2 regions of the Luteimicrobium sp. DT211 genome follow, and region 1 is predicted to be linked to the other one. Evidence: riboswitches for the same ligand, from Rfam matches in the RefSeq annotation. Region 1 holds a riboswitch; the other holds the start of a gene.
What was found. A riboswitch is a leader RNA that binds a small molecule or an ion and turns the genes downstream of it on or off. The one in region 1 is predicted to bind cyclic di-AMP.
Positions count from the first base shown of each region.

Region 2: linked by a shared signal. The riboswitch ahead of ACLQ14_RS03185 (C40 family peptidase) and the one ahead of ACLQ14_RS07935 (C40 family peptidase) in region 1 are both predicted to bind cyclic di-AMP.

Region 1 is NZ_JBNCMC010000003.1:11,583-22,007, forward strand. Features, by position in the region: gene manA (mannose-6-phosphate isomerase, class I) at 1-1,079, shown strand, start outside; gene ACLQ14_RS07915 (MarR family winged helix-turn-helix transcriptional regulator) at 1,336-1,722, shown strand; gene ACLQ14_RS07920 (MFS transporter) at 1,719-3,080, shown strand; gene serC (phosphoserine transaminase) at 3,102-4,235, opposite strand; gene ACLQ14_RS07930 (metal-dependent transcriptional regulator) at 4,331-5,038, shown strand; cyclic di-AMP (ydaO/yuaA leader) riboswitch at 5,176-5,369, shown strand; gene ACLQ14_RS07935 (C40 family peptidase) at 5,469-6,197, shown strand; gene ACLQ14_RS07940 (universal stress protein) at 6,281-7,249, shown strand; gene rocD (ornithine--oxo-acid transaminase) at 7,263-8,468, opposite strand; gene ddaH (dimethylargininase) at 8,465-9,292, opposite strand; gene ACLQ14_RS07955 (PadR family transcriptional regulator) at 9,589-10,308, shown strand; gene ACLQ14_RS07960 (hypothetical protein) at 10,295-10,425, opposite strand, start outside.
Region 2 is NZ_JBNCMC010000001.1:704,015-714,439, forward strand. Features, by position in the region: gene ACLQ14_RS03180 (ROK family protein) at 1-1,236, shown strand, start outside; gene ACLQ14_RS03185 (C40 family peptidase) at 1,286-2,098, opposite strand; cyclic di-AMP (ydaO/yuaA leader) riboswitch at 2,100-2,263, opposite strand; gene ACLQ14_RS03190 (NTP transferase domain-containing protein) at 2,658-4,874, shown strand; gene ACLQ14_RS03195 (GH36-type glycosyl hydrolase domain-containing protein) at 4,915-7,407, shown strand; gene ACLQ14_RS03200 (DUF4190 domain-containing protein) at 7,474-8,022, opposite strand; gene ACLQ14_RS03205 (MmcQ/YjbR family DNA-binding protein) at 8,032-8,403, opposite strand; gene ACLQ14_RS03210 (MmcQ/YjbR family DNA-binding protein) at 8,400-8,786, opposite strand; gene ACLQ14_RS03215 (exodeoxyribonuclease III) at 8,790-9,581, opposite strand; gene ACLQ14_RS03220 (SDR family NAD(P)-dependent oxidoreductase) at 9,638-10,423, shown strand.

The DNA.
Region 1 (10,425 bases):
GCGACGACCCGGTCGCCACCCTCGGGCAGCGGGTCCAGGACACGTACGGACCCCGGCTGCCCTACCTGCTCAAGGTGCTCGCGGCCGAGCGCGGGCTCTCCCTGCAGGTCCACCCGCGCCCCCACCTCGCCCGCGCCGGCTTCAACCGCGAGAACGCCGCGGGGGTGCCGCTCGGCGCCCCCGAGCGCTCGTTCCGCGACGACCAGCACAAGCCCGAGATGATCGTCGCGCTGACGCCGTTCGAGGGCCTTGCGGGCTTCCGGCGACCGCGCCAGGCGCTCGCTCTCCTCGCCGGCCTCGACGGCACGCTCGTCGGGCGGATGCGCGACGCGCTCGGCCGCGGGCGCAGCGCCGACGCCGTCCGCCGAGCGTTCGAGCTCGCCGTCCACGCCCGCACCGCCGACGACGCAGCCCCCGACCTCGACCGGAGCCTCGCCTCGGTCGGGCGACGGGCGGGCGGCGGTGGCGAGGCCGCGGCGTCGGGCGCGACGGAGGGGGCGCCCGGCGGCGCGGCCGCCGCCGTGCGCGCGCGGGCCGACGCGGTCGCGCTCCGGCTCGGCGAGCAGTACCCGGGCGACCCCGGCGTCCTCGCGTCCTACCTGCTCAACGTGTTCACGCTCGAGCCCGGCGAGGCGGTGTTCCTCGCGCCCGGGCAGGTCCACGCCTACGTGCGCGGCGCGGGTGTCGAGATCATGGCGAGCTCCGACAACGTGCTCCGCGCCGGCCTCACGCACAAGCGCGTCGACGTCGACGCGCTGCTCGAGTGCTCCGACTTCGTCCCGGCGCCACCGCCCCGACCCGCCACGAGCCGGCTCGCCCGCGGGCTTACCACCTATCGCGTGCCCATCCGCGAGTTCGGCCTCGTCGTCGGCGACGTGCTCCCCGTGGACGGCGAGCTCGCGCTGCCCGGGGAGGGCCCGCGCGTCGTGCTCGCCCTGGGCGGGGTGCTGCGCCTGCGCGCCGGGGCCGGCGCCGACACGTGCACCGTCGCGGCCGGAGAGTCCGTGTTCGTGCCCGACGCCGCGGGGACGCTGAGCGTGTGCGGCGAGGGGCGCGTGACGGTGGCGTACGTGCCCTGATCTCGGCGTCCGTGGTCGGGTGGGCGCCCCTCACCCGACCCACGCCCCCGCGTCGTCGTCACCTTCTCCGCGAGGCAGGCGGGCCGCTCGTCTACCTCGGCGTGGTCGGTGCGGCTCGGAGCTGGTCGGTCGGAACAATTTGATTAGCAAGGGTAATGAGCGTAGGGTAACGAGCGTGCCCGAACCTGAACCCCTTGTCGCGACCGCTGATCCGGCGACGCAGACCCTCCCGGAGAGCCCCGCAGCCGAGCTGCGCGTGGCTCTTTTTCGCGTGACCCGGCGCCTCAAGCAGCAGCGCGCGACCGCCGACATCACAGAGGGTCAGCACGCCGTCCTCACCACCCTCGGCAAGCACGGCGCCCTGACGCCGGGTGCCCTCGCAGACCACGAGCGGGTCAAGCCGCCGTCGATGACGCGCACGGTCAACGCGCTCGTCGAGCGCGGGTTCGTCCGCAAGAGCGGCAACCCCGACGACGGTCGTCAGGTCGTCGTCGAGCTCACCGACGAGGGGAACCGCGAGATCGTCGAGACCCGCCGCCGCCGCGACGCGTGGCTCTCGGTCCAGCTCGACGACCTCACGCCCGCACAGCGCGAGACGCTCCACCAGGCCGCCGAGATCCTGCTGGAGGTGGCCGCTCGGTGAGCACCTTCTCCTCGCTGCGCTACTTCAACTACCGGCTCTGGTTCTCGGGCGCGCTCGTCGCCAACGTGGGCACGTGGATGCAGCGTGTCGCCCAGGACTGGCTGGTTCTCACGGTCCTCTCGCACAACTCGAGCTTCGCCGTCGGCGTCGTGACGGCGCTGCAGTTCCTGCCGTTCCTCCTCTTCGCGCCGCTGGGCGGCCTGCTCGCCGACCGGTTCGACCGCCGCAAGCTCCTCGGCGTCACGCAGGCGTCGCAGGGCCTGCTCGCGTTCGGGCTCGGGGCGCTCGTGCTGACCGGGACGGTCGAGCTGTGGCACGTGTACGCGTTCGCGTTCGCGCTCGGCGTCGTCGCGACGATCGACGCGCCGGTGCGGCAGACGTTCGTCGCGCAGCTCGTCCCGACGGACAAGCTGTCGAACGCCGTCGGCCTCAACAGCGCGTCGTTCAACGCCGCGCGCCTGATCGGGCCGGGCGTCGGCGGCCTGCTCATCGCCGCGGTCGGTCCGGGGTGGGTCTTCATCATCAACGGGGTGTCGTTCGCGGCGACGATCCTCGCGCTCACGCAGATGCGGACCCGCGAGCTGCGCAGCATGCCCGTGGCGAGCCGTCGCAAGGGCCAGGTCCGCGAGGGGTTCAGGTATGTGCGGGGGCGCACGGACATCGTCGTGATCATGGCCGTCGTCGGCGTGGTGTCGATGTTCGGGCTGAACTTCCAGCTCACGTCGGCCACGATGGCGCGCACGGTCTTCGACAAGGGCGCGAGGGAGTACGGCATCCTCGGGTCGATCCTCGCGATCGGTTCGCTCGCGGGCGCGCTCCTCGCGGCGCGGCGCGAACGGCCCCGGGTGCGGCTCGTGGTGGGGGCGGCGTTCGGGTTCGGCCTCGCGACGGCGGCGCTGGCGCTCGCGCCGACCTACGCGAGCTTCGCGGTGCTGTGCATCCCGGTCGGGCTCGCGAGCCTCACGATGATGACGGCGGCCAACGCGACCATCCAGATGTCGACCGAGCCGGAGATGCGCGGCCGCGTCATGTCGCTCTACATGATGGTCTTCCAGGGCGCGACGCCCATCGGGTCCCCGATCGTCGGCTGGATCGGCGAGCAGTTCGGGGCGCGCTGGTCCATCGGCATCGGCTCGGTGACGGCGCTGCTCGTGTCCGTGGGGGCGGGGATCTGGGTCCTTCGCCACTGGCACGTGCAGGTCCGGTACCGGGTCGCGACGCGCCCGCACCTCGTGGTGCGCTACCTGGACGCCGACGACGGCGCAGCGGTCCCCGTGCCCGCGGCCCGGGCGGCTCGCGCCGAGGCCGAGCGCGAGCTCGACGAGCAGGACACGCAGGCGCGCTCCGCGGCGGCCTGAGCGGGCTCGCGGGTCGGGCGCTCAGCCCAGCTGCTCGACCACGAAGTCGACGCACGCGGTGAGCGCGGCGACGTCGTCGGGCTCGATGGCGGGGAACATGGCGACGCGGAGCTGGTTGCGACCCAGCTTGCGGTACGCGAAGGCGTCGACGACGCCGTTCGCGCGCAGCGCGGCCAGCACGTCGGTGGCGGGGACCGCGTCGTCGAGGTCGACGGTCCCGACGACGTTCGAACGCTCCGCGGGGTCGGCGACGAACGGCGTCGCCCACGGCCGGGCCTCGGCCCACCCGTAGAGGTGCGCCGCGGACGCGGCGGTGCGCGCCGTCGTCCACGCGAGGCCGCCCTGCTCGAGCATCCACTCGATCTGCTCGGCCATGAGCAGGAGGGTCGCGATCGCGGGGGTGTTGAGGGTCTGGTCCTGGCGCGAGTTCGCGAGCGCAGTGGTGAGCGAGAGGAACTCCGGGACCCAGCGGTCCGCCTCGAGTCCCGCGGCGCGCTCGACGGCGTCGGGCGAGAGGAGGGCGAGCCACAGCCCGCCGTCCGAGCCGAACGACTTCTGCGGCGCGAAGTAGTAGGCGTCGGCCTGGGCGACGTCGACGGCGAGGCCGCCGGCGGCCGACGTCCCGTCGACGACGGTCAGCGCCCCGGCCTCCCGCGAGCCGGGGACACGCTCGACCGGGCTCACGGCGCCCGTCGAGGTCTCGTTGTGCGGCCAGGCGTAGACGTCGACGCCGTCCTCGGGCCGGCAGCGGGCGACCGTGCCCGCCGAGGCCTCGACGACGCTCGACGCCTCGAGGAACGGCGCGCGCGACGTCGCCGTCGCGAACTTGGCGCCGAACTCGCCGAACGACGCGTGCTGGGCCTTCGAGCGCACGAGGCAGAAGGTCGCGACGTCCCAGAACGCGGTCGAGCCGCCGTTGCCGAGCGCGACCTCGTACCCCTCGGGCAGCGCGAACAGCTCGGCGAGACCCGTGCGGACCCGGCGGACGAGGCTGCGCACCGGCTCCTGGCGGTGGGAGGTGCCGAGCGGCGTGCGGCCGGCAGCGGCGAGTGCGCTCACCTGCGCGTCGCGCACCTTGCTGGGACCGGCGCCGAAGCGGCCGTCCGCGGGCAGCAGGTCGCTCGGGATCCGGATGGCTGCGGGAGTGGTGGGCACAGGCCCAGGGTAGGGGAGCGGCCCCGGCGCCCGTACCCGATTCCGGTGGGTGGCCCGCCCTAGACTGGGGGCCACCGACGCTTCAGGGAGCAGCAGTGAGCGATCTCATCGACACCACCGAGATGTACCTCAAGACGATCTACGAGCTCGTCGAGGAAGGCATCGTCCCGCTGCGTGCCCGGATCGCGGAGCGCCTGGGGCACTCCGGCCCGACCGTCTCCCAGACGGTCGCCCGCATGGAGCGGGACGGGCTCGTCGTCGTGACGGGGGACCGCCACCTCGAGCTGACCGAGCTCGGCTCCACCAAGGCCATGCGCGTGATGCGCAAGCACCGGCTCGCGGAGCGGCTCCTGACCGACGTCGTCGGGCTGGACTGGGAGTACGTCCACGAGGAGGCGTGCCGTTGGGAGCACGTCATGAGCGACCGCGTGGAGAAGCGCCTGGCCGAGCTGCTGGGTCACCCGCACTTCTCGCCCTACGGCAACCCCATCCCGGGCCTCTCCGAGCTGGGCGAGGAGCCGACGCACGAGGACTTCCTCGAGGGCGTCGTCCCGCTGCTCGACGTCGCTCGCCCGGCCCAGGGGACGGTCGAGGTCGTCCGGGCGGACGTCCGGCGCCTGGGCGAGCCCCTGCAGCCCGACGTCGAGCTCCTCGCGCGCCTCGCCGAGGCCGGGATCCTGCCCGGGGCGGCGGTCGAGGCCGTGTGGGACGGCGGGATGCTGTCGGTCCGCGGGGGCGACGCCGAGAAGCCGCTCGCGCTCGCGGACGACGTCTCCCGGCACGTCTTCGTGGCCGCCGGCTGACCCCTCGCCGACGGCGCTCCGGGACCTCCGTACCAGTTCGGACGAGTCCCGAACGAACGCCGTGACCGGGGCGTGACATTCGCCGCGGGGTCGTGTACGTTCAGGGGCAGTTCCGGCGGCAGACGTCGTCGGAGCCCTCACGGAGAGCGCCGAGCCCTGTCACTCCGCGAGGGTCCCAGCGAGTTGGACGACAGGGACGGGGGACCCACGAACGGGAGTCGGAGACGACTTCCTTGGGGTGAAGCCCGAGGTACCGCAAGGTACCGGAGGCCGGGTGTTTCTCCCACCCGAACCCGACAGCTGACCTCGTAGGCGTCAAAGGAGAGAACGAGTGAGCACGAGCACCACTCGCGCCCGCCATCGTGCGGCGCGTCGCCCCGTAACCCCTCTGGCAACCCTGGCGAGCGCCGCGACCGGCAGCCTCTCGACCGTGGGTCGCCGTACCGCCGTCGTCGCTGCGTCGTCGGGCCTTCTGGTCTCGATGCTCGGCGGTCCCGCCGCCCAGGCGGCCACGACGCACACCGACAACTCGGGCAAGCTCAGCACCGTCGACCTCGACGCCCTCACCGCGGCCGCCAAGGCCGAGCTGCAGACGTCCAAGACGGTCACGGTCACCAAGCACGTCAAGTGGACCGCCGACGCCGCGTCCGTCAAGGTCACGCCGGCCCCCGAGCCCGTCGTCCACCGCACCGTCCAGGCCGCGAGCCGCTCCGAGGTCCGCACGGCCCTCACGTCGACCGACTCGAGCAGCTCGTCGAGCTCGTCGAGCACCGACACCTCGTCCTCGAGCAGCTCGTCGAGCAGCGCCTCGATCCCGTCCTCGGCCAACGGCTCCAAGATCATCGCGATCGCCAGCCGCTACGTGGGCGTCCCCTACGTCTACGGCGGCACCACGCCGTCGGGCTTCGACTGCTCGGGCTTCACCTCGTACGTGTACGCGCAGATCGGCATCTCGCTGCCGCGCACGTCGTCGGCCCAGCACTATGCGGGCACGGTCATCTCGCGTGCCGAGGCCAAGCCGGGCGACCTCATCTGGACGCCGGGCCACATCGCCATCTACGCGGGCGGCAACACGATCATCGACGCCCCCCGTCCGGGCAAGTCGATCCAGTTCCGCGCCATGTGGCAGACGAACCCCACGTTCATCCGCGTCGGCTGACGCCAGAACGCATCGAGCGCCCCGGCCGCCATCTGGCGGCCGGGGCGCTCGTCTCTTGCCCCAGCAGTCGGTAGGCTGGGGGTATGACGCGCGCAAAGAGCGTTCTCGTCGGCGTCGACGGGTCGGCGCCGAGCCTGCACGCCCTCGACTGGGCGACGATGTACGCCGCCGAGGCCGGGCTGGGCCTGCATCTCGTGTGCTCGTACTACCTGCCGACCCTCACCTCGGCGTCCCTCGACGGCGGTTACGTGCCCATCGACGACGACGCCGTCCAGGCGGGCGCCAAGGCCGTCCTCGACGAGGCCGTCGCCCGGGTCCGGACGAGCGGCGTCCAGGTGACGGCCTCGCTCGCCGCGGGCGATGCGACCGGGGTGCTGGTCGACCTCAGCGAGGAGCACGTGCTGGCCGTCGTCGGCACCCGCGGACGCGGAGGATTCGCCGGCCGGCTCCTCGGCACGGTCTCCTCGGCCCTCCCGGCGCACGCGCGGTGCGCCACGGTCGTCGTGCCGCTCCGCACGCCCGACGGCGAGCGGGCGCCGGAGTCTCCGGACGAGCTGCCGCCGGTGCGCCACCCCGAGCGCATCATCGCGGGGGTCGACGGCTCGCCGACCTCCGAGGCAGCGCTCCGCCACGCCGCCGACCTCGCTCGGCTCTGGGGCTGCGAGCTCGTCGCCGTCGCGGGCGTGCCGATCGCGTCCGGCGCGGGCGTGCTGGCCTGGCTGCCCGCGTCGGTGGACCACGAGCAGGTCCTCGCCGACGCCGCCGCCAACCTCGACCTCGTGGTCCAGCGCCTGGTGGAGAGCCGCCCGGGCCTCGAGGTCCGGCAGATCGTGCTCGACGGGACCGGCGCCGAGCTGCTCGTCGAGTTCTCGCAGGCCGCCGACCTCATCGTCGTCGGCTCGCGCGGGCGCGGGGGATTCTCCGGGATGCTGCTCGGCTCGACGAGCCAGGCTGTGCTGCACCACGCGCAGTGCCCGGTCATGGTCGTCACCAAGCGGTGCGCGGAGGCCGAGGCCCAGGAGCAGGCCGCCGAAGGGTCCGCCGCCTCCTGAACGGGCGGCCCGTCTACCTCGGCGGGGTGAGGGCGTCGCGGAGCTGGGTCAGGCCCCAGCGGAGGTCCTCCTCCTCGACGACGAGCGGCGGGGCGAGCCGCACCGTCCGACCGTGCGCCTCCTTGGCGAGGACCCCCCGCGCGAGCAGGGCCTCGCACAGTGCCCGCCCGGGAGCCCCGCCGGGCGCGCCGTCGTCGGGCTCGGGGGCGACGGGCACGTCGAACCCAGCCCACAGCCCGACGCCGCGGCTCGCGGCGAGCAGCCCGTCCGCGACGAGACCTTGGAGCTCGCCGTGCAGCACCTCGCCCAGCACCTTGGCGCGCTCCTGGTGCTCGCCGGTCTCGAGCAGGTCCAGGACCGCGAGCGAGACGGCGCACGCGAGCGGGTTGCCGCCGAAGGTCGACCCGTGCGTCCCCGGGGTGAGGACACCCAGCACGTCGGCGCGTCCGACGACCGCGGAGATCGGCACGATCCCGCCGCCGAGCGCCTTGCCGAGGGTCGTGAGGTCGGCCCGCACGCCCCACAGGTCGAGGGCGAGCGTGGTGCCGGTGCGGCCGAGCCCGGACTGGATCTCGTCGGCGACGAGCAGCACGTCGTGGGCGTCGCAGACCGCGCGGACGCGCGGCCAGAACCCCTCGGGCGGGACCACGACACCCTGCTCGCCCTGGATCGGCTCGAGCAGCACGGCGACGGTGGTCTCGTCGATCGCGGCCTCGACCGCCGCCGCGTCGCCGTACGGGACCACCCGGAAGCCCGGCGTGTACGGGGCGAAGCCGCGGCGCGCGTCGTCGTCGGTGGAGAACGAGACGATGGTCGTGGTGCGGCCGTGGAAGTTCCCCGCTCCGACGACGATCGTCGCCTCCCCGTCCGGGACGCCCTTGACGTCGTAGCCCCACTTGCGGGCCGCCTTGATCGCGGTCTCGACGGCCTCGGCCCCCGTGTTCATCGGTAGGACCATCGCGGCGCCGGTGAGGGCCGCGAGCCGGTCCGCCCACGGCTCGAGAAGCACGTGCCGGAACGCGCGCGACGTGAGGGTGAGCGTGTCGAGCTGGCGGTGCGCCGCCGCGACGAGCGCGGGGTGCCGGTGGCCGAAGTTCAGCGCCGAGTAGCCCGCGAGGAGGTCGAGGTAGCGGCGCCCGTCCGCGTCCCAGGCCCAGGCGCCGTCCGCCCGGGCGAGCTCGACGGGCAGCGGGTCGTAGTTGTGCGCGAGGTGGCTCATGGCGCGGTCCGCAGCTCGAGCGTGCAGCACTTCGCGCCGCCGCCCCCGAGCAGAAGCTCGGACGTGTCGACGCCGATCGGCTCGTACCCCCGCTCGCGGAGCGCCGCGGCGAGGCGGACGGCGGCCGGCGTGTGGACGACGTGCGCGCCGTCGGACACGGCGTTGAGGCCGAGGACCGCGGCGTCCTCGTCGGCCGCGAGCAGGGCGTCCGGGAACCTGCTGCGCAGCACCTCCTGCGCGGCGGGGGAGAAGGCCTCCGGGTAGTAGACGACGTCGACCGGGGTCGTGCCGTCGCTGCCCCTGAGAACCGTGAGGGCGGTGTCCAGGTGGTAGAAGCGTGGGTCGACGAGCTCGAGGCTCACGAGCTCTCGGCCCCACAGGCGGGCGGCCTCCGCGTGCGCCGCGCGGTCCGTCCGGAAGCCGTACCCGGCCAGGACGACGTCGCCCGCGCGGAGCAGGTCGCCCTCGCCCTCGTTGGTGCGCGCGGCCTCGTGGGGGGCGAAGCCGTGGTCGGCGAGCCACTTGAGGTACGCGGGCGCCTCCGGTCGTCGCTGTGCGTAGGTGAACCGGGCCGAGTAGGCGATCCCGTCCTCGACGGTCGCCCCGTTGGCCGCGTAGACCATGTCGGGCAGGCCGGGGAGCGGCTCGACGAGCTGCACGTCGTGCCCGAGGTCGAGGTACACGTCGCGCAGCCGTTCCCACTGCGCGACCGCCCGCGCCGTGTCGACGGGGCGTCCCGTGTCCATCCACGGGTTGATCGCGTACTCGACCGTGAAGTACGTCGGGCGGCACATGAGATAGCTGCGACGGGTCGCGTGCGGCATCGGGCCTCCTTCGCCGGGCCCGGCGGACGCGGGGGTGCTGCGCCGCCCGGGCCTTGTCCGGTCAGCGTACGACGGCGCAGGTCACCTGGCGGGTCGGGACTCGGCCTTCCATGGATTCCCTCGTGGCTCAGATGCGACCGTTGACAGCGATGCATCAGCGATATATCGTTAACGACTGTCGACGACGAACCGCCCGCCTCGCGCGGCCCGCGTCACGATCGCCCGGCCGCCGCCCCGCAGGAGCGGCCCCCGTCGGCTCCCAGAACACCTTCGAACAGACCTCGAGGAGGTCCCCCATGCGATCCGCATCCTTCTTCCAGAACCCTGAGAACCCCTCCGACCCGCGCGACGGCCGTCGCGGCCCGGGTCGTCCCTCCGGCCGCGGGCACCGCGGCCACCACGACGCGTTCGGTCCCGGGGGCTTCGGCCCCGGCTTCGGTCCGGGGGGCTTCGGCCCCGGCGGGCCCGGCTTCGGCGGACCCGGCGGCCACCGCGGTCACGGCCGCGGCCGCCGCGCCGGTCGCGGCGACGTGCGTGCCGCCGTCCTGCTCCTGCTCGCCGAGGAGCCCATGCACGGCTACCAGCTGATCCAGCGGATCGGCGAGAAGTCGGGCGGCGTGTGGCGCCCGAGCCCGGGCGCGATCTACCCCGCCCTCAACCTGCTCCAGGACGAGGGCCTCGTCCAGCTCAGCGACGACGGCGGACGCCGTCTCGCGAGCCTCACCGACGCCGGCCGCGCGTACGTGGCCGAGCACGCCGACGAGCTCGGCGAGCCGTGGTCCGACGCGTCGACCGGCGGTCGTCGGGCGGGCTTCGAGCTGCGCGAGGCGGGTGGCGCGCTGGCCCAGGCGATCGCCCAGGTCGCGCGCACCGGCGACGCGGCGCAGGTCGCGGCGACGGTCGACGTGCTGGCCCGCGCCCGACGCGAGGTGTACCTGATCCTCGCGGGTGAGGCGCCCGCCCCGTCCGACGCCGCCTCTGACGGCCCGGACGACGGCGACGTCAGCGAGGGCTGACGCCCCCGCGGGTCACCCGGTCCAGTCGCCGCCAGGCGTCCCGGACCATGAGCCGCAGCACGACGTCGGCCACGGGGGCGGTCAGCCCCCGGGGGAGGACGGTCGTCATGTGCACGT
Region 2 (10,425 bases), on a different contig from region 1:
AGCGTGTTCGGCGCGGCCGAGCCGCCGTCGCGCGCGACGGTCGCCGCGGCCACCGGGCTGACCCGCGCGACCGTCGGCTCCCTCGTCGACCAGCTCGTCGCCGGGCGCGTCGTCGCCGAGCTCGCGCCCTCGCCGGGCCAGGTCGGGCGGCCGGCGGTCCCGCTCGTGCCGGCGCCCCGCACCGTCGTCGGGCTCGGGCTCGAGGTGAACGTCGACTACGTGGGCGTGCGCGCGCTCGACCTGTCCGGCGCGACGGTGGCCGAGCGGCACGAGGACGCGCGCGGTGTCGCCGGGGTGGTCGGCGCCGACTTCTCCGGCAGCGACCCCGTGCGCGTGCTGGCCCGCGTCGGAGAGCTCGCCCGCGAGGTCGTCGCCGAGGTGGAGGCCGACGGCATGCGGCTCGCCGGGGTCAGGCTGGCGCTGCCCGGCCTCGTCGACGCGCGGGCCGGGTTCCTCCAGGTGGCGCCCAACCTCGGCTGGGAGTCGCTCGCGCCCGTGCCGCTGCTCGGGCCGCTGCCCGCGCGTGTCGAGATCGCCAACGAGGCCAACCTGGCGGGCCTCGCGCAGCTCCCGTTCGGCCAGTTCGCCGCGTCCGGCCACGACGGGACGACGTTCGTCCACGTCTCCGGCGACGTCGGCATCGGCGCCGCCATCGTGCTCGACGGCGAGCTCTACCTCGGGCGCCACGGCTGGGCCGGCGAGATCGGGCACGTCGTCGTGGACCCCGCCGGGCCGCGCTGCCGGTGCGGCGCGACCGGCTGCCTCGAGCAGCTCGCCGGCAAGGACGCGATCCTCCGGGGCCTCGGGCTCGACCCGGGTCCCGGCTCGACCCGGCCGGCCGGCCCCGAGGCCGACGGTGCGCCCGCTGCCGGGCTGGCCCCCGTCGCCCGGGCGCTGGCCGCGGGGGGCGAGACGGCGGACCGGGCGCGTGCCGTCGTCGGGCGGGCGGGCAAGGCGCTCGGTACGGCGCTCTCGACGCTGGTGAACCTGCTCGACCTCGACACGGTCCTGCTCGGCGGGGTGTACGAGGCGCTCGCGGAGGACCTGCGCCCCAGCCTCGAGGCCGAGCTGCGCACGCGCGTGCTGGCCTCGCCGTGGGAGCGGATCGCGGTCCGTCCCGCGCCGGTCGCGGGGTACGCGGCGCTGACCGGCGGGGCGCGTGCCGTGCTGCGGGACCTGGTGCAGGCGCCGGTCGAGTACCTGGAGCACCTGGGGACGACGAGAGCGCCGAGCTAGAACGACGGGCGTTCCGGCTCGGCGCTCTCGCGCGTGCGGTTCGTGGACCTCAGATCGAGTTGGCCTTCGCCTTCACGTGGATGAAGGTCCAGCTCGCGCTCCACATCTTGCGGACGTGGATCGACTTGCCGGGGCGCGGCGCGTCGATGATCTTGCTGCCGCCCACGTAGATGCCCACGTGGCCCGGCGTGTAGACGAGGTCGCCCGGCTTGGCGTGCTTCTTGGAGACGACCTTGCCGGCGTGACGCTGGCCCGACGACGTGCGGGGGAGCGACTTCACGTTGGTGTGCGAGTACACGTACTTGGTGAAGCCGGAGCAGTCGAAGCCGCGGGGGCTCGAGCCGCCGTACACGTAGCGCGTGCCGCTGTACTTCACGGCCTTCTCGACGACGCGCGAGGAGTACCTGTGCGTGGCCACGGTCGTGTACTTCGTGCGCGTCTTGACGGTGCTCGGGTGCGCCGGGTGGATCGTGGCGCGGACGCGGTGGTGGCCGACCTTCAGGTGCTTCGACAGCCGGTACGTGACCGTGCCGTGCTTGAGCGTGCGGATGGCGACGAGCTTGCCGCTCACCCGGATGTAGACCTTGCCGGTCGTGGCCTTGCCGCGGGTCTTGGAGGTGACCTTCACGACGGGCGGCTTGCCCTTGTAGTACGACTTGTCGCTGATCTTGAGCGACAGGGTCGGCGTGGACTTGCTGACGGCGGTCTTGGTGGCCGCGGCGGCGGGGGTCGCCGCGCCGACGGCGACGAGGCCGCCGCCGAGGAGGCCTACGAGGAGGCCGGTGGTGGTCGCGACGCGGCCGAAGCGGCGCACGCGCCCACGCTCAGGGCGCACGGCGCCCTGCTCACGGGTTCGGAGCATGGTGTTGTACCTCTCACGCCTGCGAGGTGAGCTGTCGGGTTCGGGCGGGAGGTACGTGCCCGGCCGCGTGAAGCGGCTTCACCCCGAGGAGGTCCGGTCCGTCATGGCCCGGGCCACCGAAGGTGGGTCCCCCGTCGCTGCCACGGTCATGGGCCCTTCCCGGTGGCAGCGCTCGGCGTTCCGGGTCGGGGCCGGCGGCAGGTCGAGCGTCCGTCGGCTGATCGAGGCTAGGCAGTCGGGCCACGAGGTCACAAACACGTAACGAGAGCCGGCCGTGCCCGAGTTGAGCGGCTACGACCCGGTGGAAACGGGTCGGTGACACTCGGGACCGGGCATGACAAATCAATCGAAAGGGAGCCGTAGGGTGCCGGATTCCCGGTACGCGCGTCCCGCAAACCTTCACATCCGGGAGCGCTCCCACGGGCGTGTCGATGCCCGGGATGTCGGCTATGGCGCCGACCGCGACCTGTCGCACCACCGTAGCCCGCCGTGTAGGCTGCGGAATAAGGAAGGACGCCGTTCAAACTTCGCCGACCCCGCCCAGCAGAGGACCAGGTCCATGTCCAGCACACAGGCCGCACCCGCCCGCCAGCAGCTCTCCCGACGCGCCGCCGTCCTGCTCGCGGCCGGGCACGACGACGCCTCCCGGGACGTCCTCACCCAGCCGCTCGGCGACTCGACCGTCGTCCAGCGCGCGCTCGAGACGCTCACCCAGGCCGTGCGCCGGGACCGCACCGTCGTGGTCGTGGCCGCGGGCGACACCCGCGTCCGGGAGCTCCTCGGGACCGACCTCACCTACGTCGAGCAGTCCGGCCCGGCGGGCACAGGCCCTGCCGCGCTCGCAGCGCGCGCCGCGCTGCCGGACGACGCCGACGTCGTCCTGGTCGCGTACGGCGACACCCCGCTGCTGCGCGGCGAGTCGTTCCTCGGCCTGCTCACGCGGCACGCCCTCAAGGGCGCCGACCTGACCTTCCTCACGGCGGTGCTGGCCGAGCCGCGGCCCGCCTACGACCGCGTGGTCCGGGCCGAAGGCGACGTCGCGGCGATCGTCAGCGCCGAGAGCACGGAGCCCGCCGACGGCGGGGAGCGCGCCGAGGGCCATGAGATCAACGTGGGCGCCTACGTCGCGGCGCCCGCGCTGCTGTTCGGGACGCTCGACGAGCTCGTCGCGTCCGGCGCGGACCGGCTCACCGACCTCGCGCACCGCGCCATCGCCGACGGCCGCCGCGTGGCGACCTACCAGATCTACGACACCGACGAGGTGCACGGCATCAACTCGCCGGCCGAGCTCCAGGACGCCGCCGACATCCTGCTCAAGCGGCTCTTCATGCCGAAGAAGAACACCGACACGGCCATCCACTTCGGCACGGGCGGCTGGCGCGCGGTCATCGGCGAGGGCTACACGCTCGCCAACGTGCGGCGCCTCTCCCAGGCGATCGCGAACGAGACCACGCGCCGCGGGCTCGAGTCGCGCGGCGTCGTCGTCGGCGGGGACCGGCGGTTCCTCTCGGAGGAGTCGAAGGTCGCGGCCGCCGAGGTCTTCGCGGGCAACAACATCCCCGTCACCCTCCTGCCCGACGACGTCCCCACCCCGCTCGTGACGTTCGCCGCCCCCTACCTCGGCGCGGCGTACGGGATCATCGTCACCTCGAGCCACAACCCGCCCGAGTGGAACGGCATCAAGGTGTTCCGCGCGGACGGCTCGCTGCCCCTCGACGACGAGACCGACCGCTACCAGGACGAGGCCAACGCCATGTCCGTGGACGACGTCATCACCCTCGACCTCGACCTCGCGCGCAAGGCCGGCGTCGTCGTCGACCGGACGCTGACCGACCCCTACGTCGACGCGATCGAGAAGATCGTCGACGTCGAGGCGGTGCGCGGCTCGAACCTGCAGGTCGTCGTCGACCCGATGTACGGGACGAGCCAGCTCACGCTCGGCACGATCCTCGGCGACATGCGGGTGCGCGCCGAGTTCATCCATGCCCAGCACAACCCGCTGTTCGGCGGGATCGCGCCGGCCCCGGACCTGCAGCGCCTGTCCGCGCTCATCGGGATGATCCGCTCGGGCGACGGGCGGTACGCGCTCGGCATGGCGACCGACGGCGACTCCGACCGCATCGGCATCGTCGACGAGACCGGCGAGTACATCACCACGAACGACCTGCTCCTGCTCCTGTACTGGTACCTGCACGAGTTCCGGGGCGAGAAGGGCGGGGTGGTCCGCAACCTCGCCACGACGCACCTGCTCGACCGGCTGGCGGCCCACTTCGGCGAGAAGTCGCGCGAGGTCAAGGTCGGCTTCAAGCACGTGACCGCGGGCATGGAGGAGATCGGCGCGGTGCTCGGCGGGGAGTCGTCGGGCGGCCTGACGATCCGGGGCTGGATCCTCGGCAAGGACGGCATCTTCGCGTGCGCGCTCGTCGTCGAGATGCTCGCGCGGACGGGCAAGCGGATCTCCGAGCTCCGCGAGACGGTCTACGCGATCACCGGGCGGCTGTACTCGCTCGAGGCGGGCGTGCCCTCGACCCCGGAGATGCGGGTCGCCGTGCCCCGGCGCCTCGAGGCCGAGCCGCTCACGCACGTCGGGCCGTACCCCGTCGTGAGCGTGTCGCACCTCGACGGCACCAAGATCCTCCTCGAGAACGACAACTGGGCGCTGCTGCGCTTCTCGGGCACCGAGCCCGTGCTCCGCATGTTCGTCGAGGCCGACTCGCCGGAGAAGGCCGAGGAGCTGCTCACGTGGCTCCGCGGCTTCGTCACCGCGGGCGTCTGACCCTCCCCACCCCTCGAACCGACAGGACCAGCGAGCCCCCATGCGTTACGGATTCTTCGACACCGACGCCGACGAGTACGTGATCGAGCGCCCCGACGTCCCGGTGTCGTGGACGAACTACCTCGGCACGAAGAACATGTGCACCGTGCTGTCCCACCACGGGGGCGGCTACTCGTACTACAAGAGCTCGGAGTACGGGCGGATCACCCGGTTCCGGCAGAACGGCGTGCCGCTCGACCGTCCCGGCCACTACGTCTACCTGCGCGACGACGCCGACGGGGACTACTGGTCCGCGTCCTGGCAGCCGGTCGGCAAGCCGTTCGTCGGGCCGGGGGAGGAGCTCGCCGACGACATCGGACAGGGCGCGGGCACCGGGGCCAAGGGCCGCTGGACCACCCGCCACGGCATGGGCTACTCGAGCTTCCGTGCCGAGTACCGCGGCATCGACACCACCCAGACGGTGTTCATCCCGCTCGACGACGACGTCGAGCTGTGGGACGTACGCGTCACCAACACGTCGGACCGGGTGCGCGAGCTCACGGTCGCGTCGTACGTGGAGCTCAGCTTCCACACGATCGGCATCGACAACCAGAACCTGCAGATGTCGCTCTACGCGTCCGGCTCGTCCTACGAGGACGGCATCATCGAGTACGACTTCTACTACGAGCCGTGGACGTTCCACTACGTCGCGTCGAGCGAGACACCGTTGTCGTACGACTCCCTGCGGGACAACTTCATCGGCCCGTACCGGACCGAGTCGAACCCGGTCTCGGTGGAACGGGGCGCGGGGACCAACCAGAGCGCGACGACGCAGAACCACTGCGGGTCCCTCCAGCACAAGGTCGTCCTGCAGCCCGGCGAGACCAAGCGCCTCGTCTACCTGCTGGGCTACGGGTCGCGCGACGCCGCGGGCCGGGCCATGCAGGCGAAGTACGCGGACGTCGAGTCCGCCGAGGTGCCCGCTGTCGATCTCGAGTTCCGGCGGCTGCGCGACTACTGGCGCGCCAAGCAGGACAGGCTCCGCATCCGCACGCCCCACGAGGGCATGAACACCATGATCAACTCCTGGACGCTGCTCCAGGCGGAGACGTGCGTCGTGTGGTCGCGGTTCGCGTCGTTCGTCGAGGTGGGCGGCCGCAACGGCCTGGGCTACCGGGACACGGCGCAGGACGTCATGAGCGTCATCCACTCCAACCCCACCAAGACCCGCCAGCGCATCGTGGAGCTGCTCCGGGCCCAGACCGAGGAGGGCTACGGGCTGCACCTGTTCGACCCGAAGGCGTTCGACCCCGACGCCGAGAACCTCCCCGACGTCCCGTCCCCGACGATCGTCCCGACGCCGGACGTGGCCGACCTCATCCACGGCCTCGAGGACACCTGCTCCGACGACCATCTCTGGCTCGTGCCGTCCGTCGTCGAGTACGTCAAGGAGACCGGGGACCTGTCGTTCCTGGACCTCGAGATCCCGTTCGCGCAGGGGACGCCCGCGACCGTCTACGAGCACCTGCGCCGCGCGCTCGAGTTCTCGGCCGAGCAGATCGGGCCGAACGGGGTCGCACTCGGCCTGCGCGCCGACTGGAACGACTGCCTCAACCTCGGCGGCGGCGAGACGGCGCTCGTGACGTTCCTGCACGCGTGGGCGATCCGGGCGTTCCTGGAGGTCGCCGGGCCTTTCGCCCGGGACGGGCGCGCGGACGCCGCCGCCGACGTCGAGCGCTGGACCGCCGAGCTCGACCGCATCCGCGGCGTCGCCGACAGCGAGCTGTGGGACGGCCGCTGGTGGATCCGCGGCTACACGCGGGACGGCGTGAAGATCGGGTCCGCCGCCAACGACGAGGGCAAGATCTTCCTCGAGCACCAGGCCTGGCCCGTGATCGCCGGGATCACGTCGCAGGAGCGCGGCGAGGAGTCCATGGACGCCGTCCGCGAGCTCCTCGGCTCCGAGTACGGCAACCACCTCAACTGGCCCGCGTTCACCAAGGTCGACGACACCGTCGGCTTCGTGACCCGCGTGTACCCGGGCATCAAGGAGAACGCCGCGATCTTCAGCCACCCGAACGCGTGGCCGATCATCGCCGAGGCGCTGCTCGGTCGCGGCGACGAGGCCGTCCAGTTCTACGACGCGATCCTCCCGTACCACCAGAACGACAACATCGAGGTCCGCGGCGCCGAGCCGTACGCGTACGTGCAGTTCCTCTACGGCCGCGACCACGAGTGGTTCGGCAAGGCGCAGAACCCCTGGCTCACCGGCACCGCCGGCTGGATGTACACGGCCGTCACCAAGTACGTGCTGGGCGTCCGGCTCGCGCTCGACGGGCTGATCGTCGACCCGTCGGTCCCGCGGGACTGGGACGGCTTCGAGGTGCGGCGCGAGTGGCGCGGCGCGGTCTACGAGATCGAGGTCCGCAACCCCGGCCACGTCTCGCACGGCGTCGCGTCCGTGACCGTCGACGGCGCCGCGCACGAGCCGGGGACCCCGATCCCGCCCGCTCCGGCCGGGTCGAGCGTGAGCGTCGTCGTCACGCTCGGGTGACCGCCGGGCGGCCCCGGATCACCCGCCCGCGAGGCGAGCGGACCGGGGCCGCGCCGACGCGGAGGTTCAGGTGGTGATGCCGAACGACTCGCCGGTCGACGAGGAGAAGTCCGTGGCGCTCCAGGCGAAGATCCCCACGACGTAGAACACGAAGAGCGCGGCGAACACGGCTCCCACGACGATCCCGGCGATCGCCATGCCGCGGCCCGCGGTGCCGTCGCGCTTGATCTGGCCGAGCGCGACGATCCCGAGGATCAGCCCGACGATCCCGGCGAGCCCGCACGTGAGGATGCTGCCGATCGACGTCCACATCGACGCGATGGCGAGGCCGTTCTTGCGCTGGGGGCCCGGGTACGACGGCGCGTAGCCGTAGGGCTGGGGATACCCGGCGCCGTACGGCTGCTGGTACGGGGGCTGCTGGTAGGACGGGTCCGGGTACGGCTGCGTCGGGTACGGCTGCTGGCCGTAGGGGGGCGGCGCCTGGCCGTACGACGGCGGGGTGTACGGCGGGTAGCCGGGGTTCGGCTGCTGGGGCTGCTGCGGGTCCTGCGGCGCGTCGCCGGAGGGCGTCGCGTACGGGTCCTGGGGGGCACCACCGGACGGCGGGATCGTCATGCGCGCAATCTACCGGGAGTCCGGGCTCTCCTTGCAGGCCCGGCTGGGCGCGACGAGCTCGTAGGAACCGTTCACGAGGTCCTCGACGAGGCGCTCGGTGACCCCGCGCCCGGCTCCGACCGAGACCCAGTGCCGCTTGTCGAGGTACCGGCCCGCGGTGATCGTCTCGTGGTCGCGCCGCAGCGCCTCGCCGTGGTGGGGGTCCACCTTCAGCGTGACGATCCGGGCGTCGGGATCGTCGTCGGTGACGATGAGAAAGACCTTGTCCGCGACCTTCCACACGTCCAGGTGCGGCGTGAACGGGCGCCCGTGGCTGACGCGGGGCAGCGACGCGGCCGTGTCCCGTGCGACCTGCTGGAGCCGCTCTCCCGACAGGCTCACCGGTCGGTCCGGCCGAAGAGGGAAGGGTCGACCGGCCGCCTGGCCCGGGGGAGCTTCTCCACGACGAGCAGGTAGGACTCGGTGACGAGGTCCTCCACGAGGTCCTGGGGGATCGCTCCGCCCGGGCGCAGGGTGATCCAGTGCCTCTTGTTCATGTGGTAGCCCGGCGTGATGTCGTCGTAGGCCTGGCACAGAGCCTTCCCGTCCTCCGGGTCGGCCTTGACGGTGACGATCGGTTCGCCGGTGACGTCGGTCATCAGCATGAAGACCTTGCCCCGGACCTTGTAGACGTCCCAGTCCGGCCCGAAGGGGTGCTCCAGCTCGGAGCCCGGCAGCTCGTCGGCGCGCTCGCGCGCCCGCCCCTGCACCGTGTCGTCCACCATCGGTCAGTCCGCGAGGTCGAGGATCACGGGGACGTGGTCGGACGCGCCCTTGCCCTTGCGCTCGTTGCGGTCGATCTCCACGGCGGTCACGCGCGCCGCGAGGGCGGGCGTCGCGTAGGCGAGGTCGATGCGCATGCCCTCGTTGCGGGGGAAGCGGAGCTGCGTGTAGTCCCAGTAGGTGTACTTGCCCGGCTCGGGGACGTGCTCGCGGGTCACCTCGGTCCACCCGGCGCGCGCGAACGCGGCGAACGCCTCCCGCTCCGCGGGGGAGACGTGCGTCCGGCCCGCGAACAGGGCGGGGTCCCACACGTCGGTGTCGAGCGGCGCGATGTTCCAGTCGCCCACCAGCGCGGCCTCGAGGCCCGGGTCGGCCGACAGCCAGGCCTCCGCGGCGTCGCGCAGCCGCGCGAGCCACTCGAGCTTGTAGTGGTAGTGCGGGTCCCCGAGGACCCGCCCGTTGGGCACGTAGAGCGACCACACGCGCACGCCGCCGCACGTCGCGGCGATCGCCCGGGCCTCGCGGACAGGCGGGTCGCCGAACGCCGGCTGATCGGGGAACCCGACCTCGACGTCCTCGATCCCGACGCGCGACACGATCGCGACGCCGTTCCACTGCGACAGCCCGACGTGCGTGACCTCGTACCCGGCGAGCTCGAACGGGAGGGCGGGGAACTGGTCGTCCCGGCACTTGGTCTCCTGGATCGCGAGCACGTCCGTGCCCGACCGTTCGAGGAACGCGAGGACCCGGTCGGCCCGGCTGCGGATCGAGTTGACGTTCCAGGTGGCGAGGCGCATGACGGCGAGCGTATCGGCCCTCCCCAAGGCCCCGCGCACCGCCTACAGTGGCGGGCATGGCGACCGCACTCATCACCGGCGCGAGCTCGGGCCTCGGCCTCGAGTTCGCGTGGCAGCTGGCCACCAACCGGCACGACGTCGTCCTCGTCGCCCGCGACGAGGACCGCCTCTCCGACCTGGCGAGCCAGCTCCGCGTGGCGGCGGGCGTGCAGGCCGAGGTCCTCGTGGCGGACCTCGCCGAGCCGGAGGGCCTCGACCGCGTGGCGGCGCGGGTCGCCGACCGGGAGAGCCCGATCTCCCTCCTCGTGAACAACGCGGGCTTCCCCGTGAACCAGCGGTTCGTGGGCGGCGAGCTCGACGTCGAGCTGCGCGCCCTCGACGTGCTCGTCAAGGCCGTGCTCGTGCTGTCGCACGCCGCGGCGCCCGCGATGGTCGAACGGGGCAGGGGCGCGATCCTCAACGTCGCCTCCGTCGCGGCGCTCACGACGTCCGGCACGTACTCCGCGCACAAGGCGTGGGTGCGCACGTTCACGGAGGTCCTCGCGGTCCAGCTCAAGGGCACGGGCGTGACGGCGACCGCCCTGTGCCCCGGGCTCACGCACACCGAGTTCCACGAGTGGGCGGGCGTCGACGTCTCGAACCTGCCCGAGATCGCCTGGCTCGAGGCCGAGCAGGTGGTCTCGACGGCGCTCGCGGACGTGCGCCGCGGGGCCGTCATCTCCACGCCGTCGCTGCGGTACCAGGTCGCGGCCGGCTTCCTCCGCGCGATCCCGCGCTCCGCCGTCCGCGCGCTCGACTCGTCGGGAGTGACGGGCATGCGGGGGCGGTGGAAGAAGGACTGAGA